3 regions of the Paenibacillus macerans genome follow, and region 1 is predicted to be linked to each of the others. Evidence: predicted binding sites of a transcription regulator. Region 1 holds the regulator's gene; each other region holds the start of a gene.

Region 1 (4,132 bases):
CTATGTTAGTTCTTATTTTCCCCGAGGACGGCGATATCGTCAATATCACGGCCTATGCCGGGAAATAGCGACAAAAAAGTCCCTTATTGCAGCGGAAACCTCTTCAAATCCGAAAATAACGCCCTTTTTTACCGCTAAATCGCCGTAATTACAGGCACAGCCACAGGTGCAGCCACGAACATGACACGTCCACGTCCACGGCCGCAGCTTCACGCGCCATTCAAAAAGCAGCAAGCAACCAGTGCCAAGCCTCCAAGCGCCTACCGGGCCAGCAGCCCTTCGAAGGCCTCTTGCGCCTCGCGCCGGATACGCTCCTCGTCGAGGGTGAGGCAAGCCCCGTGTTTGACCAACTGCTCGCCGTTAACCCACACATGCTCTACATCTTTGGAGCCGGCCGAATAGACGACATGGGAAACGTAATCCGTCTTCGGCAGGAAATGGGCCTGTTCCGTATTCAGCGCGATAAAATCCGCCTTCATGCCGGCCGCGAGTTTCCCCGTATTCGCCAAGAACACCGACTTCGCCCCGTATTCCGTGCCCATTTTGAGGGCTTCCAGCGCCGGAACGGCGGTAGGATCGCCGGAAACGCCTTTGTGGATCAACGCGGCGAGGCGGACCTCCTCGAGCATATCGAGGTTGTTGTTGCTGGCGGCGCCGTCCGTTCCAAGCGAAACGACCACGCCTTTGCCAAGCAGTGCCGGCACCCGCGCCACGCCGCTGGCCAGCTTCAGGTTGCTGCCGGGATTGTGCGACACCGCCACGTTATGGGCCGCCAAAATATCGATCTCCTCATCGGTCAAATGCACGGCGTGAGCAAGCAGCGACGGACGGGAGAACATCCCGAGGTTCAGCAAATGCTGAACGGGTCTGACCCCGTAATCGTTCACGTTTTGCTCCACTTCCGCCCGCGTCTCCGACATATGCGTATGCATCGGCAGATCCAGATCATTAGCCGCTTGCACGAATTTCTCGAAAAATTCCGGCGGACAGGTGTACGGCCCGTGCGGCGAAATCATCGCCGTGATTCGGCCGTCCGCCTGACCGTGCCAATTTTTCGCAAACGCGATCGCTTCGTTCAGCTTCTGCTGCTGCACGTCCGGCGGGCACAACCCGATGACGCCGCGCATCAGCACGGCGCGGATGCCCGACTGCTGAACCACTTTGGCCACTTCATCCATATGGTCGTACATGTCCAGGAACGTGGTCGTTCCGCCTTTCAGCATCTCCAGCACGGACAACGCCGTCCCAGCGTACACATCGCCGGCGGTGAACTTGGCTTCCATCGGCCACATTTTTTCCTGAAGCCAGGTCTGCAGCACCATGTCGTCGCCGTATCCGCGCAGCAGCGACATCGCCGCGTGGCCGTGCGTGTTGATCAGCCCCGGCATGAACAGCAGCCCTTTTCCGTCGAAGGTTTCCGCGTCTTCCGCCCCTTCAGGAAGCTGCTCGCCGATATAGGAAATCGTATCGCCCTCAACGAGCATATAGCCCTGTACAATGGAACGATCTTGTTCGAACACGACAAAGGTTCCGTTCTTGATTAACCATTTACGACTCATGGGCAGGTTGTTCCTTTCCGTTTCCATCATTCAAATAATAAGCCAGACTGAGCAAATCGGTCGTGAAATCGGCGGCATGGATGCGGACTTCCGGCGGCACCTTCAAAATCGTCGGAGCGAAGTTCAGAATGGCCCCGATTCCCGCCGCCACCAATTGATCCGCCACGCGCTGCGCTTCGTAATCCGGGACGGTAATGATCCCGATCCGGACATTTTTCTCCCGCACCGTTTCCGTCAGGTCTTCGATCGGCTGGATCGTGATGTTGTTGATTTGCGTGCCGATCTTGGCCGGAGAGGCGTCGAACACCGCCACGATTTTCATGTTGTCTTTCAAATAAGCGTTGTAATTCGAAAGCGCCTGCCCCAAATTACCGGCGCCGACCAGCGCAACGTTGATCTGCTGGTCCAAGTTGAGGATTTGCTGGATTTTCTCGATCAAATACGCGACATCGTAGCCGATGCCCTTTCGCCCGAAATCGCCGAAGTAGGCCAGATCCTTGCGGATCTGGGCCGGGTTGAGGTCCAGCTTCTGGCCGAGCTCCTGCGAGGACACCGTAGGCACTTCGCGCCGGCTCAGCTCGTTGAGGAACCGCAAATACACCGGCAGCCGGCGGACGACGGCATCGGAAATTTTTTCGGATTTCATACGTTTATCCCCCTATTCTGACGCGGACTTAGAGACGTTTTCGTCTCCCGGATTTAACCATTCCGATATGCGCGGAACCATCTGAGTGAGCGGCATATGCTCCATCTTCGGCCCGGGCAGTGAATATAAAAAGTATTTCCCGTAGTAAGACTCCAAGATGCGGGTATCGTAAACAACCACGATCCCCCGGTCCTGCGAGGAGCGGACGAGCCTGCCGAATCCCTGCTTGAAGCGGATGACCGCCTGGGGCACGGACAGTTTCATGAAAGGATTTTTCTTCTCCTTCTGCAGCCGTTCGCTTTTCGCTTCCACCAGCGGATGGTTGGGGGGCTGGAAGGGCAGGCGGACGATCGCCAGGCTCGTCAACGCTTCGCCCGGAATGTCCACGCCTTCCCAGAAGCTGCTCGTCCCCAGCAGCACGGACGCCGCCTGGCCCTGAAAGCGCCGGGTCAGCTTGCTGCGGCTGCCGCTGTCCATCCCCTGGCCGATGACCGTGATTCCTTGCGCCGACAATAGCTCCTTCAACGGCTCGTAAACCTGCCGCAGCATCCGGTACGATGTGAACAGCACCAGCATGCGGCCTTGCGTCGCAACCGCGGTATCGGCGAGCGAACGCACCAGCGTGCTGACGAAATGGTCGTCGCCCACGCTCCCCTTTACGCTCGGAAAATCGCGCGGGATGACGAGCAGCGCCTGGCTGCGGTAATCAAACGGCGACGGCAGCATCGCCGTGTTCAGCCGTCCTTCCCCGGCCGCTTCCGTCAGTCCCAGCTGTTCGATCATATACTGGAACGACTTGTCGACCGACAGCGTCGCCGAGGTCATCACCACGCTTTTTTTTCTGTCGAAAAAGTATTCCTTCAATTGCGCGCTAACGTCGATCGGAACGGCATACATCTGCAGGGAGCGGCTGCGGAAATTCCCGTTCGCTTCCATCCAGTACACCGTCTCCTCGTTCTCCAGCTTCATGAAGAAACGCAGGGCCTCCCGCTCGTTGGCCAAATCCTTGAATAACCCGTTGATGTCGGTCAGGAGGCTTTCGGAACCGTAATCCTCCTGCTCTTCCCGGATTTGCGCCAGCATCCGGTCGCCTTTGCGGAGCACGTCCCCTAGCGAGACATAGATCTGGTTCTCCAGCGCCAGCAGCTTATCCCATTCTTTCGGTTTCTTTAGCGGAAGCAGGCGGTAAACGAATTGGCCCGGATCGCCGGGCGCGGCGTCGCTCCGTTCCGGCATCAGGGCAAACAGCAGCTCGCTGAGCTTGTCCCAGCTTTCCTTCACATCGATCAGCGTCGGGTACATTTCGTCGATGACCTGGCACCATTCGCCCGTTTTTTCGCCCCCCGCCGCCTGCAAAGCGATGCGGAGATTTGGCAGCTGGCCGGTCTTGCTGTCTTTAAACAGCCGGGTGAGCGTATGAATGACAGTAAAATACTTCATATGAATGCCCAGGTGTTTCCCCGCCACATCCTCCAAATGATGGGCCTCGTCGATGACCAGACGCTCGTATCCCGGCAGCAGCTGATGCCCGGCCTGGATATCGGTAAACAGCTTGGAGTGGTTCGTAATGACCACATCGGCGACCCCGGCTTCATGTTTGGCCCGATGGTAGAAGCATTTGCGGAACCATGGGCAGGACCGCCCGAGACAGGAGTCCGACTCGCTGGCCACCGTTTCCCAGAAATCGCCGCCGCGATTGCCCAAATTGAGCTCTTCATCGTCGCCGTTGACCGTTTGCGTCAGCCACACTACCAATTGCGCCGCCGTCATCACCTCTTCTTTCGGCGTGGCAAAGTCTCTTCTATTTATTTTATGTTCAAATTTGCGCAAGCACAAATAATGCTGCCTGCCTTTAAATACGGCAGCCAGGAAAGGAAACGGCACCACCTCGGCGAGCAGCGGAACGTCTCTTTCCCGAAGCTGCTCC
Region 2 (4,132 bases), 3.2 Mb from region 1:
ATCAGTTAAAGGCAGCGGGAAAAGTCCGCTATTTTGGCGTTTCCAATATGAGCGCCGGGCAAATTCGTTTATTGCAGGCCCATTGCAGTGAAAAGCTGGTGATAAACCAACTGGAGCTGAGCTTGCACAAAATCGGCTGGCTTGAAACCGGCATCCACGTGAATCAAGACGCGGCGAAAAACAATATTTTTCCCGAGGGTACGCTCGAATATTGCCAATTGGAAAACATTCAGCTCCAAGCCTGGGGTTCGCTGGCCAAAGGCTTATATTCAGGAGCCAGCCTGGAGAATGCCAGCGAAAGTGTGAAAAATACGGCTCAACGGGTTAAACGGCTGGCGGAAGAGAAGCAAGCATCGCCGGAAGCGATCGTGCTTGCGTGGCTGATGAAACACCCCGCCGCCATCCAACCGGTCATCGGAACAACCGCCCCATCCCGAATTAGGGCGTGTGCGGAAGCCGAAAACATCGTATTGAGCCGCGATGAATGGTACAGTTTATACGTTAGTTCTCGAGGCGTGGGTTTGCCTTGATTGGAATCATTCCGAATTTAAACGAACAAACGCTTGGGCCTGTTGTGCCCAAGCGTTTTCTTTTGCCGAAGGAACTGCTGCAAAGCTATTGCTGCGCCTTCACATATTCCGCCGATTTGATCCCGGCTTGGCGGCCGAAAATGATGATTTCCGCCACGGAGTTGCCGCCGATCCGGTTTTGGCCGTGCAGGCCGCCGGTTACTTCGCCGGCTGCAAACAAGCCCGGAATGGCTTGGCCTGCTTTATTCAACACTTCCGTGTTGGTGTTGATTTTTACGCCGCCCATCGTGTAGTGGATGCCGGGGCCGATTTTGATGGCGTAGTATGGACCCGCGGACAAGTCGTTGTCCATCCCGGTCGTTCTGGAGAACTCGGCGTCGTTTTTGTTCTTCACCGCGCCGTTCCACGTATCCAGCGTCGTTTGCAACGCATCCGCCGGCACGCTCATTTGCCCGGCCAATGCCTGGGTGGAATCCGCTTGGAGCACAAAGCCCATCTTTTCGTATTGCTCGATCGCTTTCACGCGCGATTTGACGCCGGAATCGAATACGAGATAAGCGGATTTTTCCGGCAGTTTATTAATCGCCGCCGTGACATTGTCCCGGGTGTCCATCTCGTTGGTGAACCGTTTGCCTTCGCTGGACACGAGGATGGCGCCTTCTCCGCGAACGGCTTCCCCGATCAGATACGATTTTTCCTGCTGCACGGTCGGGTGAACCTGGATTTGATCCATATCGACCGTCGTGCCGCCGAGTTTCTCGATCATCTGAATGCCGTCGCCGGTGCTGCCGGTCTGGTTCGTGGTCACATATCCTTGCAAATCCGGCCGCACCTTGGAGATCATGTCCATATTGGCGCCGAAACCGCCGGTCGTCACGACAACGGCAGCCGCGGCGATCGTTTTTTCATCCGTTTGGTTGAAAAGAACTTTGACGCCGTTCACTTTGCCGTCTTTTTCCGTAATCTCCTTGACGTCGGCGTTCACGAACAGCGGGATTCCTTGTTCTTTGACGTTCTTCAGCAAGCCGTTGACAAGGTATTGCCCGACGGCGGAGCCGTCTTCGGGACGGTGGGTGCGTTTTTCGCTCATCCCGCCCGTAATCGTAATATTGTTCAAGCGGATTCCGATCGAATCCAGCCAATCGATCGCCGCCGCGGAATTGTCCACGAAGAAGCGGAGCATCTCTTTGTCGTTGGTGCCATGGCCGCCCTTTAACGTCTCTTCATAAAATAAATCGTTGCTGTCTTCAATGCCTTGCTCTTTTTGGAATTTCGTTTGGGAAGCGTTCATCCCCGACGAAGCTTTCGTCGTATTTCCGCCGGCCACCGGCATTTTCTCGAAAATTACCGGATTCATCCCGCCGGCTTTCGCTTCAAGCGCGGCCGTCATCCCGGCGCCGCCCGCGCCGACGATGATGAGATCGTATTTGTCCTTAAGCTGGTCGATTGGCGTATAGCTATTCGTTTCGGACGCGCCCGAGACGGCTTCGGCTTCTTTGGCCGTGTCCTTGTTCCCGGCGTTTTGGCTCTGGTTTTGGCCTTGGGTCTGGTTCTTGGTCTGATTTTGGTTCCCGCCGCCGCATCCCGCCAGTACGAGAACGAGCGAGAGAACGAGGATCAGCGCTGTTGTTGTTTTCTTGGTCATGATTACCCCTCCACTTTCTATGCCTGTTGTTCCCGTTTACTATAACATGATTGTTTGCAAAGTTTTGTGAACAAATTCACAAACCATGTGAAACAATTCATAGTCCGGAAAGCAAACAACGCCGCAGTATAATAAGTTGAACTAATGATTGTACGTGATAGGGCCGTGTGAAATGTTCTTACGATCGCTGTTGCTCACAGATTTCTTTAATCAACTAAATTCGAATGTTGTAGAAATCCGCTCACAAAGGCGACCACTACCGTTTCTTCAGAATCATTTCACACTCTTGCCTGATTCCCGTATTTCTTTAGTTCAACTTATCTTGATCGGCAGCGTTGTTTGCTTATTTCTTCTTGGCAGGTGTCCATTTGTGTCCGCAGTTCATACAGCCGTTTACAATCGTGCTTCTTCCGACAAAGCCAACCAATATGCTGACAGGCAATGAAAAGAATATAAAAACGAGCCCGAGTGGCCCCAAAAAGCCAAAAGCCTTAGCTGTGTGTATATTGGCGGAAATGAACATCACGCCGCTAAGCACAAAGAGGAAAACGCCGAAAAGAATCATAGTGATAAGACAGGTAAACAGGTAGGCGAAGCTGTACCCCCGCTTGTTGGCAACGATCTGCGGAGATTTGCATTTCCGGCAGACAACGGTCTTTTGGTTTGCGCTGCTGGCCGGATATCCCGCTCCTGCGGACGCAGCGGCGGACGCGCGGCTTGGCGTATTGCCGGCCGCTCTGGCCTGCCCGCCGGCCGTTCGTCCGGCTTGAGGCGCGGATGATCTTTGCGCCGGGCTTGCGGTTGGTTTCGATGGACGCTGCACTTCCGTAGATTCCCTCCAATTCACAATTCCAGGTCTATAGACCTATTCGACAAATGCTTCCAAAATCCTTCTAAAGACTGAGCGTAACCTGGTTCCTGCCGTTATTTTTGGACTTGTACAAGGCCGTATCGACGGATTCGATAATTTGCTCTTTCACAATGTCCGATGATTGGGTCGCGACCCCTGCCGAGAAGGTCATCGTAATAGGTTCACCGCGCTCTTCCGGAACCGGAATGGAGGTCTCGCGAACTGTTTTGAGCAGCCTGATGCCGATTTTTTCCGCTTCCTGAAGCTCGGTCTCAGGCATTAATACGGCGAATTCTTCTCCGCCCCAGCGGGCCACAACATCGGTATCCCGCACATGGCTTTCCAGTTGCTTGGCTATCGTCGACAGCACCAGGTCCCCAAAGGGGTGACCGTATGTATCATTGATGTCCTTAAAATGATCCAGATCGATCAGCATTAACGAAAGCGGGCGGCCATAACGGTTGGAGCGAATGATTTCTTCGTCAAGACGCCGCTCGAAATGCCTGCGGTTCGCCAGCTTGGTCAGATCATCGGTAACCGATAGCTCGTACAGTTTCTTCTCGGCGATTTTTCGGTCGGTAATATCATTTAATACGACGATAATGCCGCTCACCAGTCCGTCATCTTCGACGGGATAGGTATCCGCCAAAAACGTGGAAGCCCCCTGGCCGTCCGGAAATTGGAGTTCTAACTGCTCCGTTTTTTTGCGCCCGGCCAATAGCTGGAAGATTTGATCCACCGCTTCGCCGGATACTTTTGCGCCGACTTCCCAAAAAAAGTGCTCCAACACCTCGTCTTGTTTCATTCTCAAAAGCCGGCACATCGCCGGATTGCACAAGTCGACTTTTCCGGTGCGGTCGATTCCGATCATTAAGGCGCGGGAGTTTTCCACGAAAATGTTCTGCTTGTTGATGAGCCTGGACCTTACTTTCAGCGCCCGATTCATGATGAAGATGAGCAGCGTGCAGATCCCCACCTCCAACACCCCCGAAAAAACCGCATCGATGTGGATAGCACTCAGGCGGGAAAGAACGTTGATCGCGCTGATCGCGACGCAGGACAACAAGACGATGATCGACTCTTTGAGCGAGAAAAACAATAACACCA
Region 3 (4,132 bases), 3.6 Mb from region 1:
TACCGATTTCGAATTTATTATTATCGATGACGGGTCTACGGACGGATCCGCTCATCTGATTTCGCTGGTCGAGGACCCCAGAGTCCGCAAAATCTTTCATCCCCAAAACTACGGTCTGGTCGCTTCGCTAAATGAGGGTTTAAGTCTGGCAACCGGGGAATATGTCGCCCGGATGGACAGCGACGACCTGTCTACGCCGGACCGGCTGGGCGTTCAGGTGACGTTTATGGATGAGCATCCGTCCATCGAATTGTGCGCCTCCGCGTTTACTTATTCCATTGGCATGAGACCGAAGGTGAACCCGGTGGAGCACGAAGAAATCCGGACCTGGCTGCTGTTCCATTGCTGCATTTGCCATCCGACGGTAGTGATGCGCAACAGCATGATACACCGGTTGGGCGTCCAATACGACAGCAACTATCCCCATGCCGAAGACTACGAGCTTTGGAACCGGTTGGCCCCGCACATAAAAATGGCGAATATCCCGATGAACCTGCTGTATTACCGTATGCATACCGGACAAGTATCCCATGTGCATAAAGCCATCCAGGACGATTCCGCGCGGAGAGTCCGGCAGCGGCAATTTTCGCAGTTGGGCTTGCAGCTGTCCCATGAGGAAGACCGGATTATGCAGGAGCTCATGTATTTTCAGATCAATGCCGCCGACCAGCATCAATATGCCCGGGCGTTCGGTTTTGCCCGCTGGGTGCTGGAGCAGAACCGGAAATATCGGGTTTACGATCAGCAGCTGTTGAATCTGGCATTTTCCCGCTGCATCTCGCGTATTCCGTATTAAAAAACCGGCGTCGGCAACAGCCGACGCCGGTTTATGGTTATTGTTTACCCCTGTCTCCATGTACACTTGAAGACTTAAGCGGGCGTTCCTTCTTCGACTACAACCAACAACGGTTTCCAAAACAACAAATGCCCTACCTCTCATTTGTCCTTGCGGCTCCGATGACCGCGCCAGTGTGAATCAGAAAAACACTAAATTCTTACTTTATTGGGTCATTAAAATAGGAATTTCATACCGAAAGGTATAAGGAGAGTTATAATCTTTTGAGGAACTGCGATACGGGTAGTAACAATCTGATTAATAATTATAACTCAAGCTTGAAGAAAATGCAATAAAACCGATAAGGCCCCCTTTTTTCATTAGAGCCGGGGGCTTTTTATATTTCCGGCGGATAGAGGAAGAAATGCGGACGCGGATAAAGGACGAAACGCGGGTAGAGAGAAGGAGAAGAGGGGACGGAGCCCCTCCCCTTAATTGGTAAATGTGTAGCTGTCGTTCGTTTTATGAAGCAGTTGTTTGAAGCCGGAGGTAGCATACAGCTTTTTATCTTTTGTTATGAACAGGGCCTCCGTATTCGGCGTGTTTTCGATGAATTCCAGGCCCTTGTCGATCCCCAGCACGAACAGGGTCGTGGAGAGGGCGTCGGCGTCCGCGGATTTATCGGTCACAATCGTCACGCTGCTGATCCCGTTGTCTACCGGATAACCGGTTGTAGGGTCAAGAATATGCTGGTACAGCTTGCCGTTTTCGATAAAAAACCGCTCATAAATGCCGGAGGTTACAATCGTTTTGTCTTTCACCCGAATGGTGCCGATCGAGTTCCCGCGCTCTTTGCCCGGATCTTGGATGCCGATGTTCCATTCGTCGCCGTTCGGCTTTGCGCCCATCGCGTAGACGTTGCCGCCAAGATCGATGATCGCGCTGTGAAAGCCTTGATCCGCCAAATAGTCGTAGATCCGGTCAGCCGCGTACCCTTTGCCGATCGAACCAAGGTCGACGGACATGCCTTTTTCTTGAAGATAAATTTCCTGCGCCGCCTCGTTCAGCTCAATTTTGCGGTAATCGGTCAAGCGTCTCGCCTCGGCGATTTCTTCCTCCGGCGGGACATGGGCGCCTTCATGGCCGATGTTCCACAAGCTAACCAGGTTGCCGATCGCGGGGTCAAACTTGCCGTCCGTCCGCTTGGCGTAATCGAGCGCTTTCGCCACAAGGTTAAACGTCTCGGGTGACACCTTGACCGGGGCGATGCCGGAGTTTGCGTTCACTTTATAGATTTCGCTGCTGCTGTCCGTACGGCTGATACGGCTGTCGATTTCTTTGAGCAGGACATCCAGGTCTTTGAAGTTTTGCTCGGCGGCCCGCTCGTCGTAGATCCGTACGGTCACTACCGTGTCGAATATAAAATACGTCTGCGATTTCGGCTGGACTGCGCTGGCTTTTTGCGCCGGTTCCGCGCCTGCAGAGCCGCCGGCAGTGCGGCCTGCTCCGTCAGCCGCGCCTCCGGCCGCGCTGCCGGCGCCACCGCAGCCGCCGAGCAGCGCGGCCAGCAAAACGAGGGTGAATAGCAGAATGGGCGTCTTGTTCTTTTTCATGGTCGCAGCCTTCTTTCGGTCCGGTGGTTATGTCGCCTTGAGTGTAGCAAATACCGACATGCTGCAAAAGTGATATTTTTCACAATGTTGCTGATCTTTTTCACACTAATTCAACCGGCAAATTCCATAAAATGTATGACCAAGTGATGATTTTGTGAAATGCGGGAGGCAAGGGCAGGGAAGAGACATTTGTCACATTTGAAGACGGAGGGCAGCATGTATAATGGGTTCATCTAAGATTTATATAATCAAAAAATAAGGAAGTTTGGGGAGTTTGCCATGAAGCGCGGAGATATCCTGTTGATCGGATTGGTTGTCGTCATCGCACTGGCTTTTCTCGTGCCAAGGTGGCTTGGCGGGGATTCAAGTGAAAAAGTTCACAAAAATGGCGAGCGCGTGGCCAACATTACGGTTGACGGGAAGCTGTATAAAACCGTGGAATTGACTAAGGAAGAACAAACCGTAGAAATCAAAACCGAACACGGCTACAACCTGCTGAAAATCCACGATTACGGCATTGAAATGATCGACGCCGACTGTCCGGACAAATTGTGCCTGACTTTCGGGTTCATCGACCGCAACGGCGGGACGATCGTCTGCCTGCCGCACAAGCTGATGGTCGAAGTTGTGAACGCCGGGGAAGGGGGCGATCTGGATGCCGTCGTTAAATGAAACATCCAATCTGATCTTAAAAAGAACGGTGATCGTGGCGATTTTTGCCGCGGTGGCGGTCGTGCTCAGCCTGGTGGAATCCATCATTCCCGTCAATATGGGCGTTCCGGGCGCCAAGCTGGGCCTCGCCAACATTATGGTGCTGACGTGCCTGTATTTCCTCAGAACCCGGGACGCGTTCATGATGGTGCTGCTTAAAACGCTGCTCACGGCGTTTATTTTCGGTTCGTTTTCCAGCTTTTTGTTCAGCATCATGGGGGCTTTGTTCAGCTTTGCGGCGATGTGGTTTCTGCTCCTTATCGGACGGAAGCGGCTTAGCCTGATCGGCATCAGCACGGTCGGAGGGATCGCCCACAATATCGGGCAACTGACTGCGGCCTCCCTCTATTTTCACACGACGAACATCTACTATTATTTACCGATGCTGCTGCTTATGGGCGTGCTCACCGGCATAGCCGTCGGGATCGCGGTCAAGTATCTGATTCCGTCCCTGTCGAAGCTGGAGCTGTTCAGCGGTTTTGTGCCGGAATAACGTTTGGCCTGCCCTAAGTCTGCCGGTCTGCGTGCCGGATCAAAGGAGAAGGGAGCGGAGAGAAATTGGAGAAAAACGGATTCGCTTATGAGGTGCGTCAAGTCTCTTTCGCTTATGATCCGGCAAGTCCGGTGCTTGACGATGTAAGCTTAAACATCCCTTGGGGCGGCTGGGTATCCCTGGTTGGCGCCAACGGCTGCGGCAAATCGACGCTGGCCAAACTGCTCGGCGGTTTGCTGGCCGCAAACGCCGGCGTCATCCTAATAGGAGGCGTGCCGCTGAACCGGGAGACGGCGCATGTCCTGCGGCCGCGCATTGGCATGGTTTTTCAGAACCCGGACAATCAGTTTATCGGCGCGACCGTGGAGGAGGACATCGCCTTCGGTTTGGAAGGGCGGTGCCTGCCCCGAGAGGAAATGCGGCGCCGCGTCCGGTCATATGCGGAAAAGCTGCGGATCGGCCATCTGCTGAGCAAACACCCTGCGGAATTGTCCGGAGGGCAGAAACAGCGGGTGGCCGTCGCTGCGATTCTGGCGATGG

The links. The regulator Rex, encoded in region 1, represses fermentation and respiration genes when NADH is low (regulators of the CRP and FNR family bind a similar motif). The targets are predictions, from matches to a motif close to TTGTGAAATATTTCACAA.
Region 2: a site for Rex is predicted at 2,240-2,257, ahead of DYE26_RS16925 (flavocytochrome c). Genes of this name have one in related genera too.
Region 3: a site for Rex is predicted at 2,456-2,473, ahead of DYE26_RS19030 (FAD:protein FMN transferase). Genes of this name have one in related genera too.

Annotation. Positions count from the first base shown of each region.
Region 1 is NZ_UGSI01000001.1:598,260-602,391, reverse strand. It holds gene DYE26_RS02795 (amidohydrolase) at 261-1,559, opposite strand; gene DYE26_RS02790 (redox-sensing transcriptional repressor Rex) at 1,549-2,205, opposite strand; gene dinG (ATP-dependent DNA helicase DinG) at 2,218-4,132, opposite strand, start outside.
Region 2 is NZ_UGSI01000001.1:3,775,271-3,779,402, reverse strand. It holds gene DYE26_RS16930 (aldo/keto reductase) at 1-530, shown strand, start outside; gene DYE26_RS16925 (flavocytochrome c) at 616-2,175, opposite strand; gene DYE26_RS33490 (hypothetical protein) at 2,784-2,945, shown strand; gene DYE26_RS16915 (sensor domain-containing diguanylate cyclase) at 3,069-4,132, opposite strand, start outside.
Region 3 is NZ_UGSI01000001.1:4,232,848-4,236,979, reverse strand. It holds gene DYE26_RS19035 (glycosyltransferase family 2 protein) at 1-796, shown strand, start outside; gene DYE26_RS19030 (FAD:protein FMN transferase) at 1,267-2,388, opposite strand; gene DYE26_RS19025 (NusG domain II-containing protein) at 2,668-3,060, shown strand; gene DYE26_RS19020 (Gx transporter family protein) at 3,044-3,592, shown strand; gene DYE26_RS19015 (ATP-binding cassette domain-containing protein) at 3,658-4,132, shown strand, end outside.